Regions from separate parts of the Streptomyces sp. NEAU-sy36 genome, predicted to be linked through region 1. Evidence: riboswitches for the same ligand, from Rfam matches in the RefSeq annotation. Region 1 holds a riboswitch; the other holds the start of a gene.
The links. A riboswitch is a leader RNA that binds a small molecule or an ion and turns the genes downstream of it on or off. The one in region 1 is predicted to bind glycine.

Region 1 (4,203 bases):
GCGCTCCTTGAAGTCCTCCGAGGCGGCGACCTTGAAGGAGACCGCCTTGGCCGCGATCACGTGCTCCAGGGGGCCGCCCTGGAAGCCCGGGAAGACGGAGGAGTTCAGCTTCTTCGCGAACTCCTTCTTCGCGAGGATGATGCCGCCGCGCGGGCCGCCCAGGGTCTTGTGGGTCGTGGAGGTGACCACGTCCGCGTGCTCGACCGGGTTGGCGTGCAGACCCGCCGCGACCAGGCCCGCGAAATGCGCCATGTCGACCCACAGGTAGGCCTCGACCTCGTCGGCGATCCGGCGGAACGCGGCGAAGTCCAGCTGCCGCGGGTACGCCGACCAGCCGGCGATGATCACCTTGGGGCGGTGCTCCTTGGCGAGCTTCTCGACCTCGGCCATGTCGACCAGGCCGGTCTCCTCGTCCACGTGGTACGCGACCACGTTGAACTGCTTGCCGGAGAAGTTCAGCCGCATCCCGTGGGTGAGGTGGCCGCCGTGCGCCAGGTCCAGGCCGAGGATGGTGTCCCCGGGCTGGGCCAGCGCGAACAGGGCCGCCTGGTTGGCGGAGGCGCCGGAGTGGGGCTGCACATTGGCGTACTCGGCGCCGAACAGCTCCTTGATCCGGTCGATGGCGATCTGCTCGGTGACGTCGACGTGCTCGCAGCCGCCGTAGTAGCGGCGGCCCGGGTAGCCCTCGGCGTACTTGTTGGTGAGGACCGAGCCCTGCGCCTCCATCACCGCGAGCGGCGCGAAGTTCTCGGACGCGATCATCTCCAGCGTGGACTGCTGGCGCAGCAGCTCGGCGTCGACCGCGGCCGCGACCTCCGGGTCCAGCTCGTGCAGGGGCGTGTTCAGGACAGTCATGGGGCTACGACTCCTCAGCCGGCGATGTGGGCGTCGTACTCGGCGGCGGAGAACAGGTCCTGCGGCTCCTCGGAAACGCGGACCTTGAACAGCCAGCCGCCCTCGAAGGGCTCGGAGTTCACGAGCGACGGGTCGTCCACGACGTTCTCGTTGATCGCGGTGACCTCGCCGGTGACGGGGGAGTACAGGTCGGAGACCGACTTGGTGGACTCCAGCTCACCGCAGGTCTCGCCCGCGGTCACGGTGTCGCCGACGGCCGGGAGCTGGGCGTAGACCACATCGCCGAGCGCGTTGGCCGCGAACTCGGTGATGCCGATCGTCGAGACGCCGTCCTCGTCGGCGCCCGACAGCCACTCGTGCTCCTTGCTGTAACGCAGCTGCTGGGGGTTGCTCATGGCCTGAATTCTCCTGTACGCGCGGGAGTGCTGATGACGGGGGGAGTGCGGGGACCGCCGCTGGGCGGGTGAATGTGCGCAGGGTCACGTGCCCGCCCGGGGCCGGGCGGGGGCGGGACCGCGCTCGCCGGCTACTTCCGGCGCTTGTAGAACGGCAGCGCCACGACCTCGTAGGGCTCGTGGTTGCCGCGGATGTCCACGCCGACGCCCTCGGTGCCCGGCGCCGCGTGCGCCGCGTCGACGTAGGCCATGGCGATCGGCTTGCCCAGGGTGGGGGAGGGGGCGCCGGAGGTGACCTCGCCGATCACCTGGCCGCCGGCGACCACCGCGTACCCGGCGCGCGGGACGCGGCGGCCCTCGGCGACCAGGCCGACGAGGACGCGCGGGGGGTTCTGCTCGGCGCGGGCGGCTGCCTCGGTGAGCGCCGCGCGCCCGACGAAGTCGCCGTCCTTCTCGAACTTGACCACGCGGCCGAGCCCGGCGTCGAAGGGGGTCAGGGCGGTGGTCAGCTCGTGCCCGTACAGCGGCATGCCCGCCTCCAGGCGCAGCGTGTCGCGGCAGGACAGGCCGCACGGCACCAGACCGGCGCCCTCGCCGGCCTTGGTCAGCGCCTGCCACAGCTCGACGGCGTGCTCGGGCTTCACGAACAGCTCGAAGCCGTCCTCGCCGGTGTAACCGGTGCGGGCGATCAGCGCGGGGACGCCGGCGACCGTGCCGGGCAGCCCGGCGTAGTACTTCAGGCCGTCCAGGTCGGCGTCGGTGAGCGACTTGAGGATGCCGGGGGACTCGGGGCCCTGCACGGCGATCAGGGCGTAGGCGTCCCGGTCGTCGCGGACCTCGGCGTCGAAGCCCGCCGCGCGCTCGGTCAGCGCGTCCAGGACCACCTGGGCGTTGGAGGCGTTGGCGACGACCATGTACTCGGTCTCGGCGAGCCGGTAGACGATCAGGTCGTCCAGGATGCCGCCGTCGGCCTGGCAGATCATGGTGTAGCGGGCGCGGCCGACGCCGACGGAGGCGATGTTGCCGACCAGGGCGTGGTTCAGGAAGGCGGCCGCCCCGGCGCCGGTGACGGTGATCTCGCCCATGTGGGAGAGGTCGAACAGACCCGCCTTGGTGCGTACGGCCACGTGCTCGTCGCGCTCGGAGCCGTAGCGCAGGGGCATGTCCCAGCCCGCGAAGTCGGTCATCGTCGCACCGAGCGAGCGGTGCACGGCGTCCAGCGCGGTGTGTCGGAGTTCGGTACTGCTCATCGGTCGGTCGTCTCCCAGGGCAACAGGGATGGGGCGAGGAACGTTCCTCCCCATCTGTCATCGGAACCTGAGAGGTTCGCCGGGACCGCCACGGGGGCGACCACGGCTTGCACCTTGGGTGGAGCCACTGTCACAGCGACCCGCTTTTCAGATGTGCCTCGCCCGCGCGGTAACGGGGCCTGAGAGATTCAAGGGAGGGACTTGCTCCTTCGGCGCCCCAGCGCAGACGGCTGGGGACTCTCCCGCGCGGATTCAAGCGGCCGGTATGCAGTTGGCGGCCACATCATTGCACGTCGCACCCGTGCCCGTCAGGGCCCGTATCCGTGACCGGCCCGTGGCAGCGCGCGCACCCGCCCGTCGCACGGGCTCCATTACCTTCTCTTTACCGCCGGCGGGCAGAGAACAGACCGGGGCGGCCGGCCGGGGGCGGGGGAGCCGACCCGGGCCAGGGGACGAGGGGGCGGGCATGGCGGACCGGACACGGGCGTGGGACCTGCGCGAGCGGGCGGACCACGCGCCCCGCACCCTGCGTTTCGGCCCGCGCGACCTCGTGGTTCTCAGCGGACTGCCCGGCAGCGGCAAGTCCACGCTGATGCGCCGCGCGGTCACCGGCCGCCGCGTCGACTCCCAGGACACCCGCGAGCGCTTCGCCGCCCGGCTGCCCCGCTGCCTGCCGTACGCCCTCTACCGCCCCCTGGTGCGCGCCGCCCACTACCTCGCGCTGCGCCGCGCCCTGCGCACGGGGCAGCCGGTGGTGGTGCACGACTGCGGCACCCAGCCCTGGGTGCGCGCCTGGCTCGCCCGCTCGGCCCGGCGCGCCGGCGGCACCCTGCACCTGGTCCTGCTGGACGTGCCCGAGCAGACGGCCCGCGCTGGCCAGCGCGAGCGCGGCCGCGGCGTCTCCGGGTACGCCTTCGCCCGCCACCGCCGCACCACGGCCCGGCTGCTCGGCGCGGTGCAGCGCGGCGAGCTGCCCGCGGGCTGCGGCTCCGCGGTGCTGCTGGACCGGCCCGCGGCGGACGCGATACAGCGGATCGTGTTCACGGGGTAGCGGCTTCGTCACCGTCACCCGATAGCCTTCGTGGTCACAGCAGTGGTTCCCAGCAGGCGGTAGGCAGATGGACTTCCCGGCGGACATTCCCGCTGACTTCCCGGCACAGACGCACCCCCACCCGCACGGCGGTTGGCCCGGCAACGAACTGGAGGAGGTGCTGTCGGCCTCCCTCGGCATACCCGCGGCGGGCGGCCGGATCATCGAGGTCCTCGGCCGCAGCTTTCTCTGGGTGCCGCTGCCCAACGGCGGCGGTCCGGGCAGCGGCCCGCTGGACCTGCCCGGCCTGGAGATCGGCGGCCAGGCGTACGTCCCGGTGTTCAGCTCCGAGGAGCAGCTGCGCCAGGCGACCGGCTCCCACATGGCGTACACCATCGCCCCGGCCGTGGAGTTCGCCCGCGGACTGCCCCCGCAGGCCGGCATCGCGGTCAACCCCGGCGGCACGGTCGGCATCCCGCTGCCGCCCGAGGCCGTGGCCGAGCTGTGCCGCGCCGGCGCCACCCCGCTGGACGGCCCGGCGGGCGGCGGCCGCGTCCGCCTCTTCGAGCCCGACTGGCAGGACGACCCGGTCGACTTCTTCTCCGCCGCGTCCGCCGAGTTCGCCGCGACCGGCGTGGTGCTCACCGCCCGCCGCTGCCTGGCCGCCATCGAG
Region 2 (4,203 bases), 4.4 Mb from region 1:
GCCAGACGCCGGAGCCGACCTTGTCGATCTCCGCGCGAATCGCGATCATCGCGTCGCAGAACCGGTCCAGCTCGGTGATGTCCTCGGACTCGGTGGGCTCGATCATCAGCGTGCCGGCCACCGGGAACGACATGGTCGGCGCGTGGAAGCCGTAGTCGATCAGGCGCTTGGCCACGTCGTCCACGCTCACGCCGGTCGCCTTGGTCAGCGGGCGCAGGTCGATGATGCACTCGTGCGCGACCAGGCCGCCGGGGCCGGTGTAGAGCACCGGGTAGTGCGGCTCCAGGCGCTTGGCGATGTAGTTGGCGGACAGCACGGCCACCTGGGTGGCCCGCTTGAGGCCCTCGCCGCCCATCAGGCGGACGTACGCCCAGGAGATCGGCAGGATGCCCGCCGAGCCCCACGGCGCCGCCGAAATGGGACCGACGCCCGTCTCCGGGCCCGCCGCCGGCTGCAGCGGGTGGTTGGGCAGGTACGGCGCCAGGTGCGAGCGGACCGCCACCGGGCCGACGCCGGGACCGCCGCCGCCGTGCGGGATGCAGAAGGTCTTGTGCAGGTTGAGGTGCGAGACGTCGCCGCCGAAGTGGCCCGGCTTGGCGAGGCCGACCAGCGCGTTGAGGTTGGCGCCGTCGACGTACACCTGGCCGCCGGCCTCGTGCACCCGGGCGCAGATGTCGGCGACGTGCTCCTCGAACACACCGTGCGTGGACGGGTAGGTGATCATCAGCACCGCCAGCTCGTCGCGGTACCGCTCGATCTTGGCCCGCAGGTCCTCGACGTCGATCTCGCCGTCCTCGGCGGTCTTGACGACGACGACCTTCATGCCGGCCATCGCGGCGCTGGCGGCGTTCGTGCCGTGCGCGGAGGACGGGATGAGGCAGACCGTGCGGCCCTCGTCGCCGTTGGCGCGGTGGTAGCCGCGGACCGCCAGCAGACCGGCCAGCTCGCCCTGGGAGCCGGCGTTCGGCTGGAGGGAGACCTTGTCGTAGCCGGTGACCTCGGCCAGGCGGTCCTCCAGCTCGCGGATGAGCGTGAGGTAGCCCTCGGCCTGCTCGGCGGGCGCGAAGGGGTGCAGCGCGCCGAACTCCGGCCAGGTGACCGGCTCCATCTCGGTGGTCGCGTTGAGCTTCATGGTGCAGGAGCCCAGCGGGATCATGCCGCGGTCGAGCGCGTAGTCGCGGTCGGCCAGCTTGCGCAGGTAGCGCAGCATCGCGGTCTCGGAGCGGTGCTGGTGGAAGACCGGGTGGGTGAGGTAGTCGTCGCCGCGCAGCAGGGCCTCGGGCAGCGCGTCGGGGGCGCTCGCGTCCAGCGCCTCGATGTCGGCCTCGACGCCGAAGGCGGACCAGACGGTGGCCAGGTGCGCCCGCGTGGTGGTCTCGTCGCAGGCCATGGAGACGTGGTCGGCGTCGACCAGACGCAGGTTGACGCCGTTGTCCCGGGCGGCGGCGACGATCTCGGCGGCCTTGCCGGGCACCCGCGCGGTGACGGTGTCGAAGAACGCGCCGTGCACCAGGTCCACGCCGCCGGCCCGCAGGCCCTCGGCGAGGATCGCGGCGTACCGGTGGGTGCGCCGGGCGATCGTCCGCAGGCCCTCGGGACCGTGGTAGACGGCGTACATGCCGGCCATGACGGCGAGCAGCACCTGCGCGGTACAGATGTTGCTGGTGGCCTTCTCGCGGCGGATGTGCTGCTCGCGGGTCTGCAGGGCCAGCCGGTAGGCCTTGTTGCCGTCGGCGTCGACGGACACGCCGACCAGGCGGCCGGGCAGGCTGCGGGCGAACTTCTCGTGCACCGCCATGTAGCCCGCGTGCGGCCCGCCGAAGCCCATCGGGACGCCGAAGCGCTGGGTGGTGCCGACGGCGATGTCCGCGCCCAGCTCACCCGGAGAGGTCAGCAGGGTCAGGGCGAGCAGATCGGCGGCGACGGTGACCAGGGCACCCAGCTCGTGGGCCTGCTCGATCAGCGGCTTGATGTCGCGTACGGCACCGGAGGCGCCCGGGTACTGGACCAGCACGCCGTTGATGTCCCGGGCGGCGATGTCGGCCGGGATGCCCTCGCTGAGGTCGGCGACGACGACCTCGACACCGGTCGGCTCGGCGCGGGTCTGGATCACGGCGACGGTCTGCGGCAGTGCGTCCGCGTCGACCAGGAACAGGCCCTTCTTGTTCTTGCCCATGCGCCGGGACAGCGCCATGGCCTCGGCGGCGGCCGTGCCCTCGTCCAGCAGGGAGGCGCCCGAGGTGGGCAGGCCGGTCAGGTCGGCGACCATGGTCTGGAAGTTCAGCAGGGCCTCCAGACGGCCCTGGGAGATCTCCGGCTGGTAGGGCGTGTAGGCCGTGTACCAGGACGGGTTCTCCATGACGTTGCGCAGGATGACCGGCGGGGTGAAGGTGCCGTGGTACCCCAGGCCGATCATGGAGCCGAGGACCTGGTTGCGGTCGGCGAGCGAGCGCAGCTCGGCCAGCACCTCGGCCTCGGTGCGGGCGCCCGGCAGGTCGAGCGCGTCGGCGTTCTTGATCACATCCGGGACCGCGGCGGCGGTCAGCTCGTCCAGGGAGCCGTAGCCCACCTGCGCGAGCATCTTGGCCCGCGCCTCCTGGTCGGGGCCGATGTGGCGCTGTTCGAAGGGGATGCCCGCTTCGAGCTCGGAGAGCGGAATGCGTTGGGCGGTCATTGCGGAGGCCTCCTGGTCTGACGCGACCTTCGAAGGGCACCACGGCGCGGGTGCCCCGACGGCCTCCCCCTCTGTCATCTCAACCTGAGAGCTTCACCGGACGCCTCGCGACGCCGGCTTTCACCGTCGGTGAGAGCGGAAGCCGTCGACACCCGCCCTGCTTTCCAGAGTGACCTCGTCCGTGCGGTACGTGAGCCTGAGAGATTCCGGGGAGGATTTGCTCCTTCGGCGCCTCCGAGGTGGTCGGAGGACTCTCCCGCACGGGGTCAGCAGCCGCAATCAGCCTACCAGCGAGGTCAACGGCCGGTTCCTCAAGTGGCCGCCGCGGTGAAAGTGCTCTTTCGTAGTGCTTACGGATGAGTTGCGACCACGTGGAGGGAGAGGGACCGTGCAGACCGACATCGATCCGCGCAACCTGATCGGCCGCAAGGCCTTCGACCGCACCGGCACGAAGATCGGCACGATCGACGAGGTGTATCTGGACGATGCGACCGGCGTGCCCGAGTGGGCGGCCATACGCACCGGCCTCTTCTCCCGGGACGCCTTCGTCCCCCTGGAACCCAGTGAACTCGTCGACGGCACCCTGCACGTCCCCTTCGACCGTTCCCTGATCAAGGACGCCCCCGACTTCGGCGTGGGCCGCCACCTCTCCCCCGAACAGGAACTCCAGCTCTACCACCACTACGGCCTGGACGTGCCCCCGCCGGCGGCGGCCCCGGACCACGACTTCGGCAAACTGGCGGGTTCAGAGGAGACGTGACTACGGCTGCCCCCGCCCGGCGGGCACCGGCACCAGGGGCAAGGGGTCGGCCGGCCGCAGCGCGGGGTCGGTGACGAGGAACGTCCGCACCCGCCCCGGATCCGACTGGGGGGTCTCGAACCGCACCGTCACCCGGCCCACGCCGCTGCCCTGCACCCACCCGTGGCCGAACTCGTCGTGCCGTACGTCCTGGCCGGCCCGCCAGTGCGGGGCGGCGGGCTCGGGCGCCGCCGCCGACTCGGCCACCGGCGCCTCGGGCGACACCTCCCGCGACGGCTTCGCGGCCTGGGCGAACAGGTCCTCCTGGGTGTAGTCGGCGAGCCCGGTGACGCCCACCCCGAGCAGTCGCACCCCGCCCGTGGTGTCCACGGAGTCCAGCAGCCGCCCGGCGGCCTCCCGGACGACCTCCGGGTCGTCCGTGGGACCCCGCAGCGTCTCGGAGCGGGTCAGCGTCGAGAAGTCGTACCGCCGCACCTTCAGGACGATCGTCCGCCCGGACAGCCCCGCCTCGCGCAGCCGCCCCACACAGCGGTCGGCGAGTCGCCGCACCTCGAACCCGATCCGCGGCCGGTCGTGGATGTCCACGTCGTACGTGTCCTCGACCGACACCGACTTGGCCTCCCGCTCGGCCACCACCGGCCGCTCGTCCCGGGCCAGGGCCATGGCGTACAGCGCCTGTCCGTGTGCCTTGCCGAGCAGCCGTACGAGCTCGGCCTCGCCCGCCTCGGCCAGCTCCTCCACCGTGGTGATGCCGGCCCGCCGCAGATGG

Region 2: linked by a shared signal. The riboswitch ahead of gcvP (aminomethyl-transferring glycine dehydrogenase) and the one ahead of gcvT (glycine cleavage system aminomethyltransferase GcvT) in region 1 are both predicted to bind glycine.

Annotation. Positions count from the first base shown of each region.
Region 1 is NZ_CP058977.1:6,869,151-6,873,353, reverse strand. Features, by position in the region: gene glyA (serine hydroxymethyltransferase) at 1-855, opposite strand, end outside; gene gcvH (glycine cleavage system protein GcvH) at 870-1,250, opposite strand; gene gcvT (glycine cleavage system aminomethyltransferase GcvT) at 1,382-2,500, opposite strand; glycine riboswitch at 2,658-2,755, opposite strand; gene HZZ00_RS29890 (AAA family ATPase) at 2,967-3,551, shown strand; gene HZZ00_RS29885 (enhanced serine sensitivity protein SseB) at 3,619-4,203, shown strand, end outside.
Region 2 is NZ_CP058977.1:2,501,797-2,505,999, reverse strand. Features, by position in the region: gene gcvP (aminomethyl-transferring glycine dehydrogenase) at 1-2,674, opposite strand, end outside; glycine riboswitch at 2,849-2,943, opposite strand; gene HZZ00_RS11540 (PRC-barrel domain-containing protein) at 3,063-3,434, shown strand; partial or broken gene HZZ00_RS11535 (DNA polymerase IV) at 3,356-4,203, opposite strand, start outside.